Regions from separate parts of the Serratia sp. D1N4 genome, predicted to be linked through region 1. Evidence: predicted binding sites of a transcription regulator. Region 1 holds the regulator's gene; the other holds the start of a gene.
The links. The regulator Fur, encoded in region 1, represses iron uptake genes when iron is present. The targets are predictions, from matches to a motif close to ATAATAATGAGAACNACTATCAA.
Positions count from the first base shown of each region.

Region 1 (9,928 bases):
TGTTTGCACTGTCTGCGGCATCCGATGCCGAGCTAGCCAGGCCAAGAGCACTGGAAACGGCACTTGCCCCGGGGATATAGCCAGCAATAGATGAGGCTGCGCTCAGATTACCTTTTACTTCATACTCCCATCGTACCTCGCCACCAGAATCCGCAGACTGGTCATCCGGCACACCGTAAATTGCCTGAACCTGCGCCTTGGTTGTCTGTTTAGGTATAATATGTGCCTTCACATACGATGCACTGAATTTATCCTCTCCCGTGGAACTGCACCCGGCAAGAAGCAAAATTACCATCATACTCCATAAATACTTGCGCATATTTCAATCCAATTGATTAACTATTTATTAATGCTAATAACCGGGGTCATCAGCTGTTTTTGCATTAATGAATGTATCGAGTATATTACCTAAGAATACACCGAGCGATAACACTAACAGGATAGCACAGCCTTTTTATATCAATAGTATTAGCGAGTAATTGGAAAAATGATAAGAACTCCACCAAATACTTGCCTATTACAGCAGGCTCTTATTAATGCATTGGAATGATATGGACATAATCAAAAAGCCACAACCCTACCGAGGTAGGGTTCGAGAGTCTCGTTAATCTAGGTATGATTCAGCGCACATCTCTGTGTTACCGTACGCTCGCTTACTTCAAGTTACATGTGTGATAGCCTTCCTCAGCTTATCCAGTCGCTCGCTGGAGTCAGTTCCTGAAGACTCACTGCGTAGCACTCTGCCCTACAATTTGCCATTAATTAGGGTATAGGACGAATCTATTAAGAAAATACGTTATTCACAGTGCTTATTTAACACAAAAAATATCGCCGCTAGTGTATTGTTACCTGCCAGCATGCACTCGAGTTGGCATCAGATAAAAGTAGATCACGGCATGCAAAAGTCAACGCGGACGTTACATGGGTGACAAAGGGAGAGTGACGTGAGTAAACCTTACGCTTTAGTCGTTGACGATCACCCGTTGGTTGCTGGGGGGATTGCAGCGTTCTTAAGCACGCATTGTGGTTACAAACAGGTGTACGTCGCCGCAAGTCGTCAAGAGTGCGATTGTCTGATAGAAGAGAAAGGCCCTCCTCAACTGCTGGTTTTAGATTTCTGGTTACCTGATGGCACAGCCCTTCAGTTAATCAAGAAACTGCCACAGGGAAATCCCAATATTCGTCTATTGGTGATCAGCGGGGATGAGAATAACAATGTTCAACACAAGGCCCGTGAGATGGGGGCACACGGTTTTGTTCATAAACACGACTCACCACAGATCTTCAATCAAGCCGTTACGGCGCTGCAAAACGGGCAGCTCTGGTTTCCAGAAGCCTTGGCCCCCCCCTCTTTATCCTCATCAACGGTTAATTATCAGGAATTCGGGCTGACCAAGCGTCAGGGGGAAGTGCTGGCAATGATGCTACGGGGATTCTCAAATAAACGCATTGCCATGACGCTGGCAGTGTCTGAACCGACGATCAAAGAGCATATTACTGGCATTCTCAGCAAGCTTGGCGTCAATAACCGAGTCGAGGCTATCACGTTACTTCAGGGACGACGCTTCACGCTATGATGAAAACCCTCAGTGATAAAGCTCCGCACGGCATCAAGCCGCACTCGCAGCTCCGTTTGTTGAACAATGTGTTAGCGCGATTGGTTTTTAGCATCAATGCGGTGCCTTTTGTCGGAATGGTGTTCGCCATTTGGTTGTATAAGCTGCAACTGCCGCTGACGCCCGTCATCTGTTGGATTGTGCTATATCTTATTGCGGCCGTGCTCGTCAGGATTTGGCACCACCGCTATCGCCAGAAACTGAGTACAACGGCGGATACCACCATGCTGGCCCAGTGGCTGCCTTGGGTGAATTGGGTAGCCTTACTGCACGGCATCGGCCTGTCTTCGTTGATGATCGTGACAGCCATGACCCAATCTTTTGATTTTACTCTGCTGCTCAATATCAGTATTGCCGCTATCATCGCCGCCAACGCAACGCATCTGACCCCGCTACTGGGTGCATTCCAGCGCTTTTTCATCAGCTGTTGGGGAATGCTGTTGGTGCTGATCCCTTGGCGATCGGGTGAGATCTGGCCAATCATTTTCTTGCTTAATCTGCTGTATGCCTTTGCTATTTATCGTCATGCTTTGACCTCACATGCCTTCTTCCTTCAGCAGGTCAGGCTGGAAGAAGACAGCATCTTATTGGCTGAGAAATTCCGTGTAGCAAAAGAGGAGGCGGAACAGGCGTTACATGATAAAAACCTGTTTCTCACCACGGCCAGTCACGATCTCCGCCAGCCGATTCACGCGATGGGATTTTTGATTGAAGCGATCGTACACAAGAATCGCGACCCCCTGTTGAACCCGCAACTCTATGATCTGCAAGAGAGTGTGCGCTCGTTACATTTAATGTTCAACTCACTGTTGGACCTGACCATCATAGAAAATAATGCCGTCAATGTCCCAGCGACAGAAGTGGAGTTAGTGCCATTAATCGACTCTATCATCACTCTGTTTCGTGAAGAGGCGAATAACAGGGGCTTAATGCTACGCTCGAGATTCCCTCGGCAACGCTGCGTGGCATTAGGCGATCTCTCGTTGCTCAAGCAGTCGTTAATCAATCTGGCACACAATGCACTTCGGTATACTCCACAAGGTGGGGTGCTGATCTCTGTTCGCCCGCGTGGCAAAGAGTGGTTAATAGAAGTATGGGATACCGGGATTGGCGTTGCTGATGCTGAAAAAAACCAGATTTTCTCTCCCTTCTATCGCCCGGAGCTTGCCTGGCGTATAGACAGTGCCGGGCATGGGCTCGGTCTGGCGGTGGTAGCAAGATGCGCGAAACTGATGAAAGTGCAGTGCGGAATGAGTTCGGTAGAAGGGAAAGGTTCACGTTTTTGGATGCGTCTGCCAGCCAGCGACACAATGGCAGCCATGGCACCATTGGCAGTACAGCAGAAATCCTTATCCGCACCACACAGGTCGCTTTCCGGAACCTGTCTGGTGGTTGACGACGATCCATTGGTTACCTCCGCCTGGGAGAGCCTGATGCAGGCCTGGGGAGTGACGGTGCGCTGCGTTGCTTCTGCCAACGAAGCTTTTGCCGCGCTTGAAAGTGGCTTCTCTCCGCAGGCAATTTTGTGCGATCAGCGCCTGCGTTCAGGTGAGAGTGGGTTCGATATTTTGCAGGAGTTACTCCAACGTTTACCACAGGCCAGTGGCGCGATGGTCAGCGGTGAATTTAACTCGGAGATCTTACAACAAGCGGAAAGAGAGGGTTACCTGGTGTTATCTAAACCACTAGAGCCCTCGCAGCTTCATGCTCTGCTTTCACAGTGGCTTTCTTCTGAGTAGCTTGGCATCAAGAATGTACGGCCTGAAAGGTATTGATGGCATTTATCCGACTTATAAATATCTACCTGTGCATGATACCCTGACCCAATGTCTTTAAATCGCGAACTCACCATGAAATTACATTATCAACTCTTGGCGGCCGAGGCACCGACACTACCGGTGGTGCTGATCCACGGAATGTTCGGCAACCTGGATAACCTTGGCATACTGGCACGCGATCTGAATCAGCGGCATACGGTGATCAAGGTCGATCTGCGCAATCATGGGCTTTCGCCGCGCGCCGAAGAGATGACCTACCCGGCGATGGCGCAAGACCTGCTGACGCTGTTGGATGACTTGCAGTTGGATAAGGTTATCGTCATCGGCCATTCAATGGGCGGTAAAGCCGCCATGGCGCTGACCGCAATAGCCCCCGAGCGAATTGAACGGCTGATCGTGATCGATATCGCCCCGGTGGCTTATGACACCCGCCGCCACGACAAGATTTTTGCTGCTCTGCAAGCGGTCACCGATGCCGGTATTAGCCAACGGCAACCGGCAGCACAGCTGATGCGCGAATATCTGGATGAAGAAGGCGTGATCCAGTTCCTGCTGAAGTCTTTTCATGCCGGAACCTGGCGCTTCAACCTGCCGGTATTGATCGCACAATACGACAGCATTATCGGCTGGCAGAATGTCCCCTCTTGGCCACATCCAACGCTATTTATCCGCGGTGGGCTTTCGCCTTATGTGCAGGATGAATACCGCGAAGATATTGCCCGCCAATTCCCGCAGGCTCGAGCTTACGTCGTCGCAGGCACCGGCCATTGGGTTCATGCGGAGAAACCGGACGCAGTGCTAAGGGCCATCCACCGCTTTCTAGATGAAGCCTGAAACAAAGTGGTGAAAAAACGCGCTAGAGAGAACGAGTTAGCGCGTTTTTGGCTAAGTTAAGCATTGTCGTTGCTCTATCTGCTGGGGTAATATGGCGCGCTATTTCCGACGTCTTTCAAGCTGCTATAGCTTGGATCCTGCGGGATATAATTTTGCCGCCCTGTCCAACGTGCAAATCATCGCCTGGCTGGGGGTAAATTTTGGCTTAGGGTTTATTGGCCCGAATGGTGTTAACTGAACCGTCTGGAAGTGTGAAAACGCTTTCTGATGCAAACTCCCTTGCAGTAGTCCGCAACAATGGCAAAAGAACAAACGGATCGCACGACGCTGGATCTGTTCGCAGATGAACGCCGTCCAGGGCGCCCGAAAACCAACCCGCTCTCCCGTGATGAACAGCTTAGAATCAATAAGCGGAATCAGCTACGGCGTGACAAAGTGCGTGGATTACGGCGTGTGGAGCTGAAAATCAACGCAGACGCCGTGGATGCTCTGAACAAACTGGCGGACCAGCGCAACATCAGCCGCAGCGAATTGATTGAGCAAATGCTGCTGGCAAAACTGGCGGAAGAGCAGCCAGAGTCATGATCTCTTCAGCCGCACGCGCGGCTTGGCGTTAAGGATGACGCCGGATCAACACCGCTTGTAGTGATTCCCCGGCATCGCATAAATGCGATAAAACCCCAGAGCACATTTCTGGCATGATAGATATTTACCGGTAAGAGAGAGTATCCACGCTGAACTCTTGCCTTGATCTTACGTAAGACGATACCCAAAAGGCTCGACGTTGCAGGTAAGCAACCCGCGAACTCCGAAGGTATATCCACTGAATTAAAAAGGTTATCTGCAATATGGCTCATGTAGGCATTTTCTTTGGCAGCGACACTGGCAATACCGAAAACATTGCCAAGATGATCCAGAAAAATCTTCAGCAAAAATATGGCAAAGACGTGGCTGAAATTCACGACATTGCCAAGAGCAGTAAAGAAGATCTGGAAGCTTTCGACATCCTGCTGCTCGGCATCCCAACCTGGTATTACGGTGAAGCCCAGTGTGACTGGGATGACTTCTTCCCAACGCTGGAAGATATTGACTTCAACGGCAAGCTGGTGGCGCTGTTTGGTTGTGGTGACCAAGAAGACTATGCAGAATATTTCTGCGATGCGATGGGTACCATCCGTGACATCATTGAACCACGCGGTGCTGCGATCGTCGGCCACTGGCCAACCAAAGGTTACCACTTCGAAGCCTCTAAAGGCTTGGCAGACGACCATCACTTTGTCGGCTTGGCCATTGACGAAGATCGTCAGCCTGAGTTGACCAACGAACGCGTAGATGCCTGGGTCAAACAAATCAGCGAAGAGCTGAGCCTGGCTGACATCGTCGGCTAAGTACCCCTTTCCAGATATTGTACAAAAGCCCTGCAAAGCGCATAGTATTGGCTACAGGGCTGCTATCGGTATCGCGGATTAGAGTAATAGAAGCAACAAGTCTGTAACTTCCCGCACCATCAGGGTAAACTGCGGCATCGGTTTATCCCATCCATCATCAAGACGTTGCATGTACCCTATGCAACAGCGCAGATATACCTTTGTTAACGACCGACGGTTTCTATTTAGGGCAAGCGGTTCTATAATGAGACGCAATTAACTCTTTGTGCCGACCGATGCCATAGGCTAAAACGCCTCAACTTGATTAGCATAGTAACAGGACTGAATCCGCATGACTGACAACAATAACGCATTGAAGAAGGCCGGCTTAAAAGTCACGCTTCCGCGACTCAAAATCCTGGAAGTCTTGCAGGATCCGGCATGCCATCACGTCAGTGCGGAAGATCTGTACAAAAAACTGATAGATATGGGTGAAGAAATTGGCTTGGCAACGGTTTACCGCGTGCTGAACCAGTTTGATGACGCAGGCATTGTGACTCGTCACAATTTTGAAGGCGGTAAATCCGTGTTCGAACTGACCCAGCAACATCATCACGACCACCTGATTTGCCTGGACTGTGGCAAAGTGATCGAGTTCAGCGACGAGCCTATCGAAGTACGTCAGCGCGATATCGCCAAACAGCACGGTATCAAGCTCACCAATCACAGCCTGTACTTGTACGGCCATTGTGAGGTTGGTGATTGCCGCGAAAACGATACGCTGCACGATAAGCGATAACTCTGGCCTGCCAGAAATGAGAAACCGCCTTGATGGCGGTTTTTTTGTGCCTGTAACTTGCAGATAAAAAATCCCCGGACAGGCCGGGGACAATGATAACGCCAAATATTACACTCTCTTGTAGCACTTCTCTCTGACACGGGACTTCACCTGCAGCCCATCCGCCGACACGCAGATGGGCTGAGTTTTGGCTTAGGCTTTTACCGGCTCGGCACGGCTGAAGCGTTTACCATCCGGGCTGACTGCACGGATTTGAACATCACCCGCAACGGCCGGGCGAGCCCGATCGTCATAGCGCTGCCACTGTTTGCCACCATCGGTAGAATATTCAATCCCCAGACCTGGCAAGGCGATATTAGCCTCCAGTTTGCCATCGACAACGCGAGCCCCCGGAACTGGCAAGCGGTAGCTCACGCCACCTTTATCCAGCTTGGCCAACTCACGTTGCCCGATCAGGTTGGCAAAGTGCAGCCAGTCTTTTTCCAGCGCCTTGGTATCGACCTGATGGGTTTCGCCACCTTTGTATTCACGGCCAGCTTTATAGTCCTGTTCCCAACTCGCACGGTGCCAAGCACGTTCCGCAACAGACAGCGCTCGTGGGTAAATCATATATTCCATTTGCTGATCGGTACGCACAACCTCACTCCACAGCTGGGCTGAAAGACCATAAGCACCCGGCCATGGTTTGTCGCTCTTGGCAGTGAAGTGGTTACCATCACGGTCAACCGAAGTTTCGGCGTTTTGCGGCAGGTTGTCTGGCGCGAAGCTGAAGATCTTCTGCTCATCGCTGAAGCGGGTGCCCCAGTAGTAACCATGCTCTTCCGGGGTCACTTCATATGGGAAGTCCATGTAAACGTAATCTGGATTGGAAAGTACAACGTCATAACCCTTGTTCGCCCAGTCGTTAGCCGAGTCGAAACCGCCCCAGTACAGGGTATCCCAGAAGTTCACCGCGACATTCTTAGTCGCGAAAGCTTTCGCGTCTTTGGCATCTTTCAAACCATCCTGCCACGCCTGCATTCTGTCAATGCCGTGCGCTTTCACCAGTTGGCTAACTTCCAGCCCGAAGTAGCTCGGCAAGTGTTCCATATCTTCCACTTTGCCGTCTTTGATGATCGCCTGACAAACCTCAGACTTGGCCCAAGGTTTATCTTCTTTGCTCAGATCAAGAATGCCCTTGCCCGCTTCCGGCTTCTTCACATCGGTATAACCAGCACCCAAGCGGATGTTCTTCGCTTCATCCCCACCAAAGTGCCAGGTTTGCAGTGGCTGACCGGCTTCTTTGTGCATCTGGGCGACTTCACCAATCACTTTATCAACAAAGTTTTTGGATGAATCCAGGCACGGGTTCAGGTAGCTCTGACGGTTAAAATACTGCACTGAAGTGGTATTAGAGGTATCGGTCGGATCCACCAGGCGGAACTCATTCGCCTCTTTCTCTTTGCCTTCGGCCAGCAGTTTCTTGTAGCGCGCTTCCATAGAAACAATCGCAGCGCGGGCATGTGCAGGCATGTCGATCTCAGGGATCACTTCAATCTGGCGCGCCTGAGCATATTTAACGATATCGATGTAGTCCTGACGGGAGAAGAAACCACCGTGCGGTTCTGGGCCTGAACCGTATTGCGGCAGCAGGCAGGTGGTTTCACTCAGGTCATGGCAACGCTGCCCACCCACCTCGGTCAGTTCCGGCAAGCCTGGGATCTCAATACGCCAGCCTTCATCATCCGTCAGGTGGAAATGGAATTTATTCAGCTTATAGGCAGCCATCTGATCCAACAGACGCAGCACCGCATCTTTATGGTGGAAGTTACGCGCAACGTCCAGGAAGATGCCACGGTATTGGAAACGCGGTGCATCTTTGGCATCCAGTGTGGCGATCTTCTTGCTGCCGTCGGTTGGGATCAGCGACAGAATGGATTGCAGACCATAGAACACCCCGGCCTGATCGAAGCCGGTGATCACGGCTCCTTTCTCGCCAATCTTCAGTTGGTAAGCGCCGGAAACTGCCAGATCGCCTTTAAATGCGCCCGGCTGAATATCGGTTTTGATCGGATAACCACCAGCCTGGTTTGCAACGCCCAGCAGTTCAAAGCGCTTGGCTGCCGCATCTGCCGCTGGCTTGGCCAAAGCGCTCAGATCCAAGGTAACGCCTTTGCTCAGGTCAACATCATGCTTATGAATGTTAACTTCCATCGGCGTAGGGATGATCTGGCCGCGCAATGCTGCCGCTGGCAGCACTTTCAGATCCTGATTCTTGGTGAAACGGCTTTCTGGCACCATCAGAATGTTATGGTCGTCCTTGGTGCGCTTCCACTGATCACCGGTGAACGGGGTAACAAACTGGTTCACATCTTCGGTATCGGTATTCGTCAGGATCTTAGGCTTGGCATCGCCTGAAGTGGCATACCAGCGCGGTAAGAAATCACTGTGGAACACCTGCCAGTATTCGGCAATAATCGGAATTTCAACGGCCTGCTTGGCCGGGAAGCTGGTGAATTTGTCGGTAGGTTCCAGCTTGTACAGATCGCCAGTGATATGGGTAATCTTGAACTGTTCGTTATCCACTTTCAGCGTCTGACGCGGGCTGTGGAAATAAATTGCCCAGTCTTTATCTTTGATTTCCTGACCATCGTTGGCCAGCGTGATCAACACCTTATTGCAAGATGCCCAATCGGCACCCAGCTTGGCGCAGTCAACGCCATTATCAGCAGCACGGTTGTCCAGCATCTTCAGATTCACTTTCAGCTGGCTGAGTTGATCAACAACCTGCTGGTTAGCCATGGCTGAACCCACGCTGCCAAATAGCCCGACGGTGGCCGTCAGGGCTGCGAGAGCACTCATCTTGAACTTGTTCATCTTCAACCTCTTAGGTAATCAGTTGTTGTTATCGCGAATCTCTTGCCAGATTTTTTGCGGCGTGCCGTCTAAAAGCATCTTTGCTTTAGCAGCAGGCGGTAGCAGATTCGCTTTTAAAGCGTTATTTCCCCGGCAGCATGGCCACCGGGGAAAGCATTAGAAGATAGTGAATGGGGCAATAACGATGAACTTAACGTCTCTCTCATCCTGGAAAATATTGCCGTAACCACCGCTCCAGCTAGGCAGGTCTGAGTGGTTGCCGTATTGCGTGAAGTGCAGTTTGAACGACGTGCCTTTGGCACGACCATCCTGCAGGGTATAGGCCGCATCCAGGCTATAAGCGCTCTCTCTCAGGCGCTGGCTCTGATCGTAAATCGGGTTAGTGCTTGGCTTCGCGTCCCAGGCATAAACGTAAGAGGCACCGACCGACATGCCAGGAATATCCCACTTGCTCAGGTCATACATCACGCCGCCGTAAACTGCTTTTTCACCGTTGGCGTTGAAATCGGAACGGTTATCCCACCAGATATCGAGACGGCCGTTGGAAGAGGCATAAGTCGGGGTCATACGCTGCAGGAAGAAGCCCTGGTTGCCCTCAGCCTTGACCATGGTGCCTTCCAGGCGCCAGTTGAACTGACCGGTGGTATAACCGAAGGTCAGCGCCTGCAACCAGGCCAG
Region 1 is NZ_CM137274.1:3,799,267-3,809,194, forward strand. It holds gene ACX1CU_RS17010 (hypothetical protein) at 1-319, opposite strand, end outside; gene ACX1CU_RS17015 (LuxR C-terminal-related transcriptional regulator) at 945-1,577, shown strand; gene ACX1CU_RS17020 (hybrid sensor histidine kinase/response regulator) at 1,577-3,355, shown strand; gene ybfF (esterase) at 3,467-4,228, shown strand; gene ybfE (LexA regulated protein) at 4,526-4,813, shown strand; gene fldA (flavodoxin FldA) at 5,077-5,616, shown strand; gene fur (ferric iron uptake transcriptional regulator) at 5,948-6,394, shown strand; gene ACX1CU_RS17045 (beta-N-acetylhexosaminidase) at 6,587-9,250, opposite strand; gene chiP (chitoporin ChiP) at 9,407-9,928, opposite strand, start outside.

Region 2 (9,928 bases), 2.2 Mb from region 1:
GATGCGCATCATCAGCGCCTGCGGGTCTATCCGTTGGCTGGTTTCAATCTCCAGCAGGCGAGAAAGCACCACTTTCTCCAGTTGTTCACCGCCGGTCACCTGCACCGCATCGGCCACCATCTGCATAAACTGCGCCTGTTCCGGCAACTCGGTCTGGCGGGTGATGGTGGGCAATGCGGCTACAGTGGGTTTCACGTCTGCCATAAAGGCTTCACGTTCAAACCATTGGGTTTGCCGGGGGATAAATAACGCCGACGGTTGACGGGTATCGAAAGGAATAGCGCCGCACAGCACCGGGTTTGGTATTCCTGCCTGCCGGGCTTGGGCAAACGCCTGCTGTACCCCACGCTGAAAGGTGCCTTGCAGATTATCGCCATCGGCAGCAGGCTGCGTAATTTTGGCAAAGCACCCTTGCGTGCTCAGGCTACGATAAGGAGAAGTAAAAAAGAAACCTGAGGTTGGGGAAACCGTGACTGACTGTAGCGCACAACTCCTGCTCTGCAGATCCTCTTGTTCGGTACCCTTAACTGCTAACACCATCGGTACTCCTTTTGCATCGTTAATAACAATCAACATAATAATGATTATCATTTGTATTTGATTGCGATAAAGTACCTTTCAGCATTTGTCATGTCAATAAATGCAAACACTTATTTGCATCAGTTTTAAACATTAATTTCCAAAATCTATTCATTGAATTGATAATTATTAGCATTCAACAGGAGATTACCGAAAATGATAACTATCTTACGGCTCGGGCTAGCGCTGTTTGCCATGCTGGCGCTGGGCGTAGCTCAGGCGGCAGCGACTGCCGAATGGCCACGCAGTATCACCACCCCACACGGAGTGATCACCCTCAAGCAGCCCCCAACGCGGATTGTTTCCACCAGCGTCACCGTCACCGGCACCCTGTTGGCCATCGACGCCCCGGTGATCGCCAGCGGAGCCACCAGCCCAAACAACCGGCTGTCAGATAAGCAGGGGTTTTTCCATCAATGGGGTGAGATCGCCGCCCAGCGCGGTGTGAAGCGCTTATACATCGGCGAACCCAATGCCGAAGCGATAGCCGGTGAGGCCCCCGACATGATTGTGATGTCTGCCACCGGCGCCGATTCCGCGCTGCGTCTGTACGAACAGTTATCGGCTATCGCCCCGGTACTGGTGGTGAATTACGACGACAAAAGCTGGCAGGAACTGGCGCTCATTCTCGGCCAGGCTACCGGGCACGAAGCGCAGGCGGAGAAAGTCGTCGGTGAGTATGCGGCACGAGAAAAGGCGCTAAAACAGCGGATGACGCTGCCCCCGCAGCCCACGTCGGCGCTGGTATTACGCAGCGACGGCAAAAATGCCAACTTGTGGACCGCCGATTCCTCCCAAGGGCAACTGCTGCAACAGTTAGGCTTTACCCTGGCGACGTTGCCGCCAAAGCTCAACGCCAGTACCAGTCAGGGGGCGCGCAAAGACATTATTCAATTAGGCGGGGAAAATCTGGCTCAGGGCCTGAATGGCCAGACCCTGCTATTGTTTGCCAATGACGAAACTGACGTGCAGCGGTTGATGAACAACAACTTTCTGGCGCATCTGCCTGCGGTAGAAAACCAACGGGTTTATGCGCTGGGCAACGACACTTTCCGCCTGGATTATTACAGCGCCAGCAACCTGCTGACGCGTCTTGAGCAGCTATTTATTTCTCAGTAGCTTCAGCGGCGGGTTGTAGCACATGGCTCTGCCCGCCACTGCCTACCTGGCGTAAACCACGCATGGCGAACGCCAGCACTACCGCCAGCAGCACGGCACCAAAACCAAAGCTGGTTGAGGTCATGGCTGGCAGCATAAATGCCCCCATCGCCCCCAGCAGCAAGGCACCGAGCGCATCGCCGACCACGTTCTGTGCGGTCCACAACCCGTTGATGCGGCCAAGAAACGCATCCGGCGTCAGGTTCTGAATCAGCCCATACTGCAACAGCGAGTTCAGCGCGCTGAGGTAACCAAAGGCCACCAGGCACAGCAGCGCCATGCCATACCACGGCATCAGGCCAAACAGCCCGATGGCAGCAAATGCGGCAATCGCCGTCAGCAGCATCACCCAACCCGGCCGGGCAACCTGCGCCACTCGCCCGCTGGTGAAAGCGCCAATCGCCGCCCCCAATGGCACGGCGGCATACATAAAGCCCAGGTGCGTGATGCTCACATTCCACATGCCGGAGATCGCCGGATACAGTACCCGCACTGCGCTGGCCATGGTCATCAGCGCGCCGATCAGCGCTACCATGCCAATCACTTTATTTTGCAACAGAAAGCTAAAGCCGCCGACCAAAGCACGCAGCGGATGCTCACGCGGCTGCGGCGGTGGTTGCAACTGCGGTAAGCGCAATAAAGGGATCAGCGTCAGCATTGTGCCCAACGCCGCCAGGCCGTAGTTCCATGCCACACCGGCGCTGGCGATCACTGCGCCGCCAATGGCCGGTGAGAGGATCGAGCCAAAACGCACGGTCAGCATGCTGATGGCCCCGGCCTGCACAATATTCTCACGCCCCACCAGCGCCGGCGTGGCGGCCAGTAAGGCGGTGACGCCAACGGCACCAAAGAAACCGTCCCACACCGCCAGCAGATAGATCGCGGTCAGCGAAGGCGCAGGCAACGCCGCATTCAGGCACAACCCGACAAAACCGACACCGCAGGTGGAACGAGCAAACAGGATCAGGCGGCGGCGCTCATAGCGATCGGCCAGCACCCCGCCCATCAGCAAACCGGCAAACATTCCGCTGCCCGCCAGCGTCACGGAAAGCCCGACCAACAAGGTGGAACCGGTCAACGCCTGGATTTGTACCGGGATAGCAATCGCCATCAGGCCCAGCGCCAGAATCGAAATAAAACGGGCGCAAAATACCGCACGAAAGGCCGCATTGGTTTTCAGCAGGCCAAAATCGAGCAAAATAGAGGGTTTATTCATCTTGTTATCACCACAACCGAACTCCGTTATGCAGCTTAAAACTCACCAGGAACAGCGCTAGTGCTGCTCAGGCTGCTATGCTACCATAGATGAATACAATCAATAATGATAATAAGTATCATTTATATTCAATTGATAATGGGCTGTCATGTTCCGGCTTACACCTAATTGCTCTCCTCCTTTATCCACCCCATTCCTGGGCTTATCGCGCTCATTCTGGCCGCGCCTGCTTGGGCTACTGTGTGCCATTGCTGTTTTGCTGTTAATGATGATGCTCAGCCTGTCTCTGGGAGCTAAATCCATCCCTTTTGCCGACGTGCTTAAAGCGCTGAACGGGCAATGTGCCGGAGCAGACTGCATCATTGTGGCCGAAGCCCGGCTACCGCGAACGCTGATCGGCGTGCTGGCCGGTATTGCCCTTGGGCTGGCCGGAGCGCTGATGCAAACCCTTACACGCAACCCGCTGGCCGATCCCGGCATTCTGGGGGTTAACTCCGGGGCCGGTTTCGCCGTGGTACTAGGGATCACCTTCTTCGGTGCGACCGATATCAGCCACTATCTGTGGTTCGCCTTTGCGGGTGCCTTTTTTGCCTCATTATTGGTGGCGCTGGTCGGTGCGCTGGGCGGCAGCCGCCTCAGCCCAATTCGCCTGACGCTGGCTGGGGTAGCGCTGGCGGCAGTGTTGGAAGGGTTGTCTTCCGGCATTGCCCTGCTTAATCCGCTGGTGTTCGATCAACTGCGTTTCTGGCAGGCCGGTTCGCTTGATATTCAAAGCATGGCGGTGGTGCGCACCGTCGCCCTGCCGATCCTATTGGGGACGTTAATTACCCTGTGGCTGACCAAGGCGCTGAATAGCCTAAGCATGGGCAGCGAACTGGCTGCTGCACTTGGCACCGGCATTGTGCGCACCCAGTTACTCGGCCTGCTGGCGATTACCTTGCTGTGCGGTAGTGCAACCGCCGCCGTTGGCCCGATCGCCTTTGTCGGGTTAATGATGCCGCATATTGCCCGGCGGTTTGCAGGGTCGGAACTGAGCTGGATGCTGCCCTGGACTCTGGTGTTAACGCCGATTCTGCTGCTGACAGCCGATCTGATTGGCCGCTTTCTGGTACCGGGCGAGTTGCAGGTTTCTATCGTGCTGTCGCTGATTGGCGCGCCGGTGCTGATTATGCTGGTACGCCAGCGCCGCATGTTCCGGCGAGGAGGATAAGATGAGCCTAATGGTTTCTCACCGAACCCTCGCCAAAAAACCACTGCGGCTGGCGCGCCCGCTGGCAACGGCCTTGCTCTTGCTGTTCGCCTGCCTGGCGTTAGCGGTTTTTGCCCTCGGTTCCGGCACGCTCAAGCTCAGTGCCATGCAAGTGATCGATGCACTGCGCGGCGAAGGCCCGGCTAATTTGGCCGTTATCGTCACCCAATGGCGCTTGCCGCGCGTCGCTCTGGCGCTGCTGCTGGGAGCAGCGCTGGGCCTCAGCGGTGCCATCTTTCAGTCGTTGCTGCGCAACCCGCTCGGCAGCCCGGACGTGATCGGCTTCAATACCGGCGCCTACAGCGGCGTACTGGTGGTGATCGTGCTGTTTAACGGCAGCATTCTTGGTATCACCTTTGGTGCTCTGGCCGGGGGCTTGATCACCGCCGGGCTGATTTACCTGTTGGCCTGGCGCAACGGCGTGGAGGCTTTCCGCCTGATTATTGTCGGTATTGCGGTACGCGCTCTGCTGTTTGCCCTAAACACCTGGATGATCGTCAGCGCGTCGCTGGAATCGGCGATGACCGCCGGTTTGTGGAGCGCGGGTTCGCTCAACGGCATCTCTTGGGCAAAAAGCCTGCCTGCCGTGCTGGTGATCCTGCTGGCGGTGATACTGCTGGCCGCCCTGGCCCGGCGCATGCGGCTGCTGGAAATGGGCGATGATACCGCCTGCGCGCTGGGGGTGGCGGTTGAGCGTTCGCGCCTGCTGCTGTTCCTGGCCGGGGTGCTGCTCACTGCCGCAGCCACCGCCGTGGCTGGCCCGATCTCATTCATTGCCCTGGTGGCACCGCAGATCGCACGCCGCCTGTGCGCCAACCAGAACGTGCTGCTGCTGACGGCCTTAACTGGCGCGTTGCTGCTGCTGGCGGCTGATGTCGTCGCCCAACGCCTGTTTATGCCCTACCAGTTACCGGTTGGTGTTTTGACCGTCAGCCTGGGGGGCATTTATCTGATCTGGTTATTAATCCGCGAGTCGCGAAAAAAATGAATGCTGAAAACCTGTTAACTGCGCCGCTGCGCGCCGAAAACCTGACGCTGAGCTACGACAAAAAGATCGTCGCACGCGATCTGTCAGTCTCCATTCCGCACGGCGAACTGACGGTGATTATCGGCCCGAACGCCTGTGGTAAATCTACGCTGTTAAAAACGCTCAGCCGCCTGATGCAGCCGCAGGCAGGTTCGGTATGGCTCAACGGCCAGCAGATCCGCGATTACGCCACCAAAGACGTCGCCCGCCAGCTTGGGTTGCTGCCGCAAAGTTCGATCGCCCCCGGCGATATTACGGTGTTCGATCTGGTGGCGCGTGGCCGCTACCCGCATCAGCGCCTGTTCAGCCGCTGGCGGGAAGAGGATCAGCAGGCAGTTGAGCAGGCCATGCATTCTACCGGCGTAGCGCAGTTAGCGGATCAACCGGTGGATACCTTATCCGGCGGGCAGCGCCAGCGGGTGTGGATTGCGATGGTCTTGGCACAGCAAACCCCGCTGCTGCTGCTGGATGAACCCACCACCTGGCTGGACATCACTCATCAGATTGATCTGCTGGAGCTGCTACGCCAGTTGAATCGGGTAAACGGTTATACCCTAGTGGTGGTACTGCACGATCTGAACCACGCTTGCCGCTATGCCACTCATCTGATCGCCATGCGCGACGGTAAAGTGGTGGCCGAAGGCGCGCCGAAAGATATCGTGACGCCCGAGTTGATCGAACAGGTGTATGGGCTGAAGTGTATGATCATCGACGATCCGGTATCGCATACGCCGCTGGTGGTGCCGTTGGGGAAATAGCTCACCGGCTCCACAGTGTCAAAGCCGTTCGTGTTTTTGGCTAGCGTTATGAAAATAAAACACTTCCTGATTAGGAACCGAATCTTACCCTCAACTCGGCGATCGGCGCGATAGTAAGCCAGACCGTTGCTTACTGCGTCGCTGCCGCTTGCCCTCGCATCACCCGCCCATTTTTAAAATTTCTTGACGCAGATCTCAATATCCAAAAAAGAATAAAATATTCCTTTTACATTTTAATATTAGAATACATTATTCCGATCGCTAAAGAACAGCGTTACATCACTTTTAAAACACCAACGGGTTGAACATGAGAAAAATCATATTAAAAACAGTACTGGCATCCATTATTGCTAGTGGGACTGCTCACGCTGCAGTGATCTATAAGGAAGACAATGGCTCGAACGTTGAGCTTTATGGTCGCTTTGGATTCAATGTCTCAGACAAAAAAACCGGAAGCACGCAAGGTGACTTTGACGGGCGTTTGGGGTTTATTGGTCGTCAGGTTGTCAATGATCAGGTTGCAATTATTGGCTTGGCACAATATCAGGTGAACGCCGCCGAATATGCCAATAATGTCGAGGGTAATAACGATAGCCTGACAGCTCGCTACGTCTGGGCCGGTTTGGATTTGGCGCAGTACGGCAAAATTACCGGTGGTCGAGTCTCTTCCGGCCTGATTATGTTTACCGACATCGGTGACGTTTTCGCCAGTTCAGATGTCGCTACAGGCCGCCAGGCTCGCTTTATTGATCCAACCGCAGTGCAGGTGTTCCGCCAAGATGGCACCGTTCAGTATCAGAATAATATCGGTAACCTTGACGTTGCTACCGCGTACATTATTGGTAACGGCACATCAGATCTGGACTATGGCTACAATGCCGCCACACGTTATACGTTCGATATGGGAACAGCGGGTAAACTCGTGCCGGTTATCGCCTTCCAGAAAACCCGTGCAGCACAAAATTTGGGTAATCGTACCAATGGGGCAGATACCTTCACCTACGGTGGTATTGGCACCCGCTATTATCTGGGCCCAGTCATGTTAGGCCTGCTGTACTCTTCAGATACCGTAAGTTACAGCAACGGCAGAGCAGACAGTAAGGATAAAGATTGGGAATTCACCGCCGTTTATAACGTGACTAATGATTGGGTATTACGTACTGGCTATCGCTATCTGAATAATACTGGCGGTGACGAATTAACTCTGCGTGATACCACGTTTGAAGTGCAATATAAACTCACTCCGCGCAGTTCAATTTACAGCGCCTATATTCTGCGTAATGGACAGAATGGAACAAACGTGGACACAGGCCGTAAGGTTTCATTTGGTGGCAGTTCAGCCGAAGATAGTTTCTATCACCTGGGTCTGCGTTACGAATTCTGACGTTATCACCGTCATATTTCAAGTTGCCTGTGCATTAACTTTCCTCGTTTATCAGAGTTGCTGACTTAAAAACAGCTTGCTCAATAAACTCAGGTCGCACTCGCTGCTTATATTATAAAAGATCGAAAGGTGGGATTATGATGAGAATTACGTTTATATCTTTATTACTGTTAGGAGCTGTGATGAACAGCCATGCGGCTGTCACGCTTAACTTTGGTGACAACGTTAATATTCTGGCTGCACAATCAGCACAAATAAATGCTTTCAGTAATTCTGTTACATTACCCGACGGTGAACAGACGTTAATTGTGCGTTTTGATGCCCCTAACGATCCTGGCTCAATGAATGAAAGCCAAGGGCGTGTCATTTCGAACGCTCAGATATTAACCTTTACCGTAAGCCCTAATAGTCATATTAATTTAAAAACAGAAATACCGCTCAATGCGAATGAAACTCAGGCAGTGGCTAAGTCGCCAACGTTTTACCTGACGGACTCGCAGGGGAAGTCCATCCCTTTCCATACTCAACCTGTTTCACCGGCATATAATAGGTTCGGAACGGATTACGCCAAATTATTACCGGCTACCATTCAACAACCTGTCGCTGAAGTGAAAACACAAGACAAGGCAGAGGATAAGACCCCACCTCTCAGCACCCTGCAAAAACTTTATTTGCAGATGAATGATGAGCAAAAGAAGGAGTTCTTACGCTGGGCAATCGGTCTTTAATTCCTTTACTACTGTTAGACATCCAGTTGCAGGTGTACCAGCTCTCCTGCGACTTGAATTAATTAAGATATAGATTTTTCCCTTGAGGTTGTAATGAAAATTAATCTATCCGGACTGACTACAGAAAGCCGTAATCACGCCAGTGAGAATATTGACCAGCTCTCTACCGTAGACATGCTGAAAGTACTCAATGATGAAGATAAGAAAGTGGCTCTTGCCGTAGAAGCTGTCTTGCCAGCGATCGCACAGTCTGTTGATTGCATTGTTACTGCCTTTCAACAAGGCGGCCGCCTGATTTATTGTGGCGCAGGCACGTCAGGGCGCCTTGGCATTCTGGATGCCAGCGAATGCCCCCCTACGTATGGTACTCCGCCGGAGCAGGTTGTCGCTCTGATAGCGGGCGGTCATGAGGCAATTCTGCATGCGGTGGAAAATGCAGAAGACAGCCAAACCCTGGGGCAAGAGGATCTTAAAAATATCGGTTTTAACGCCAATGATGTGTTAGTCGGTATTGCGGCCAGCGGGCGCACTCCTTATACCATAGCGGCATTGGAATACGCCAAGTCATTACAGGCCAAAACCATTGCCCTGACCTGCAACGCAGAGAGTGAAATGGCTCGTGTGGCAGATATCGCCATTACCCCCATCGTCGGGCCGGAGGTGGTCACTGGGTCATCACGAATGAAGGCAGGAACCGCGCAAAAGTTAGTGCTGAATATGCTGACCACGGGATCCATGATCCGTTCGGGGAAAGTGTATGGCAACCTGATGGTTGACGTCGAAGCTACCAATCTAAAGCTGGTACAGCGTCAGATTAATATTGTCATGCAAGCCAGCCACTGTGATCACGATACCGCCGCCCAGGCATTACAAGAATCAGGCGGGCATTGTAAAACCGCAATTGTCATGATCCTGGCACAACTGACAGCAGATCAAGCTCATACGGCTCTCAAACAAAACAATGGATTTATTCGCCAGGTACTGAGCGAGCAAGGGAAATAGTCATGGCAAAAATTACAGAAAAAACCATCGCAGATATTTTAAGTCTGGTTGGAAATAAAGATAACGTCAAAGTCTGTGGGCATTGTATGACCCGCTTGCGCCTGACGTTGAATGATAATCAGCATATTGATCAGGCACAGTTAAAAGCCATACCGGGTGTTTTAGGCGTTATCAACAGTGATGACCAGTTGCAGATTATTTTAGGCCCGGGTAAAGCGCAAACTGCAGCAGAAATGATGAATACCCTGTTGGGTTCGGCGAATAATGCCACGCCTGCGGCTACATCAACCTCTAACGATCTTGGCGACATAGCCAATAACAACAAGAGTAAGATGAAGGCCAAGCAAACCAGTGTGATCCATCAGTTTCTTGCAAAATTTGCCACCATTTTCACTCCGTTAATCCCGGGTTTTATTGCGGCTGGGATGTTACTCGGCTTCGCGACGCTGTTGGAACAAAGCTTTCTCGTCAATGCCACTGAAAAAAATGTCACCCTGCTGCATATTGTCGGCTATATGAAAATTTTCGGCAAAGGTATGTTTACCTTTCTGCCGATTTTAATTGGTTACAATGCACAGAAAGCCTTTGGGGGGACCGGCGTCAATGGCGCTATTATTGCCGCATTATTCGTGCTGAATTATAACCCACAGGCCACGGTAGGCTATTTTTCCGGCATCGATAATTTCTTTGGTCTTCCTATCGATCCTCGCGGAAATATTATTGGTGTATTGATCGCCTCTATTCTTGGCGCGTGGATCGAGCGGCAAATCCGTAAAATCATCCCTGACAATCTGGATATGATTTTAACCTCGACATTCACCTTGTTG
Region 2 is NZ_CM137274.1:1,642,288-1,652,215, reverse strand. It holds gene ACX1CU_RS07045 (isochorismate synthase) at 1-540, opposite strand, end outside; gene fepB (Fe2+-enterobactin ABC transporter substrate-binding protein) at 736-1,698, shown strand; gene entS (enterobactin transporter EntS) at 1,685-2,953, opposite strand; gene fepD (Fe(3+)-siderophore ABC transporter permease) at 3,102-4,163, shown strand; gene fepG (iron-enterobactin ABC transporter permease) at 4,165-5,190, shown strand; gene ACX1CU_RS07020 (ATP-binding cassette domain-containing protein) at 5,187-5,987, shown strand; gene ACX1CU_RS07015 (porin) at 6,295-7,371, shown strand; gene ACX1CU_RS07010 (DUF2057 family protein) at 7,509-8,099, shown strand; gene murQ (N-acetylmuramic acid 6-phosphate etherase) at 8,193-9,101, shown strand; gene murP (PTS N-acetylmuramic acid transporter subunit IIBC) at 9,104-9,928, shown strand, end outside.
Region 2: the regulator Fur is predicted to act here: its motif matches at 3,059-3,081, upstream of fepD (Fe(3+)-siderophore ABC transporter permease).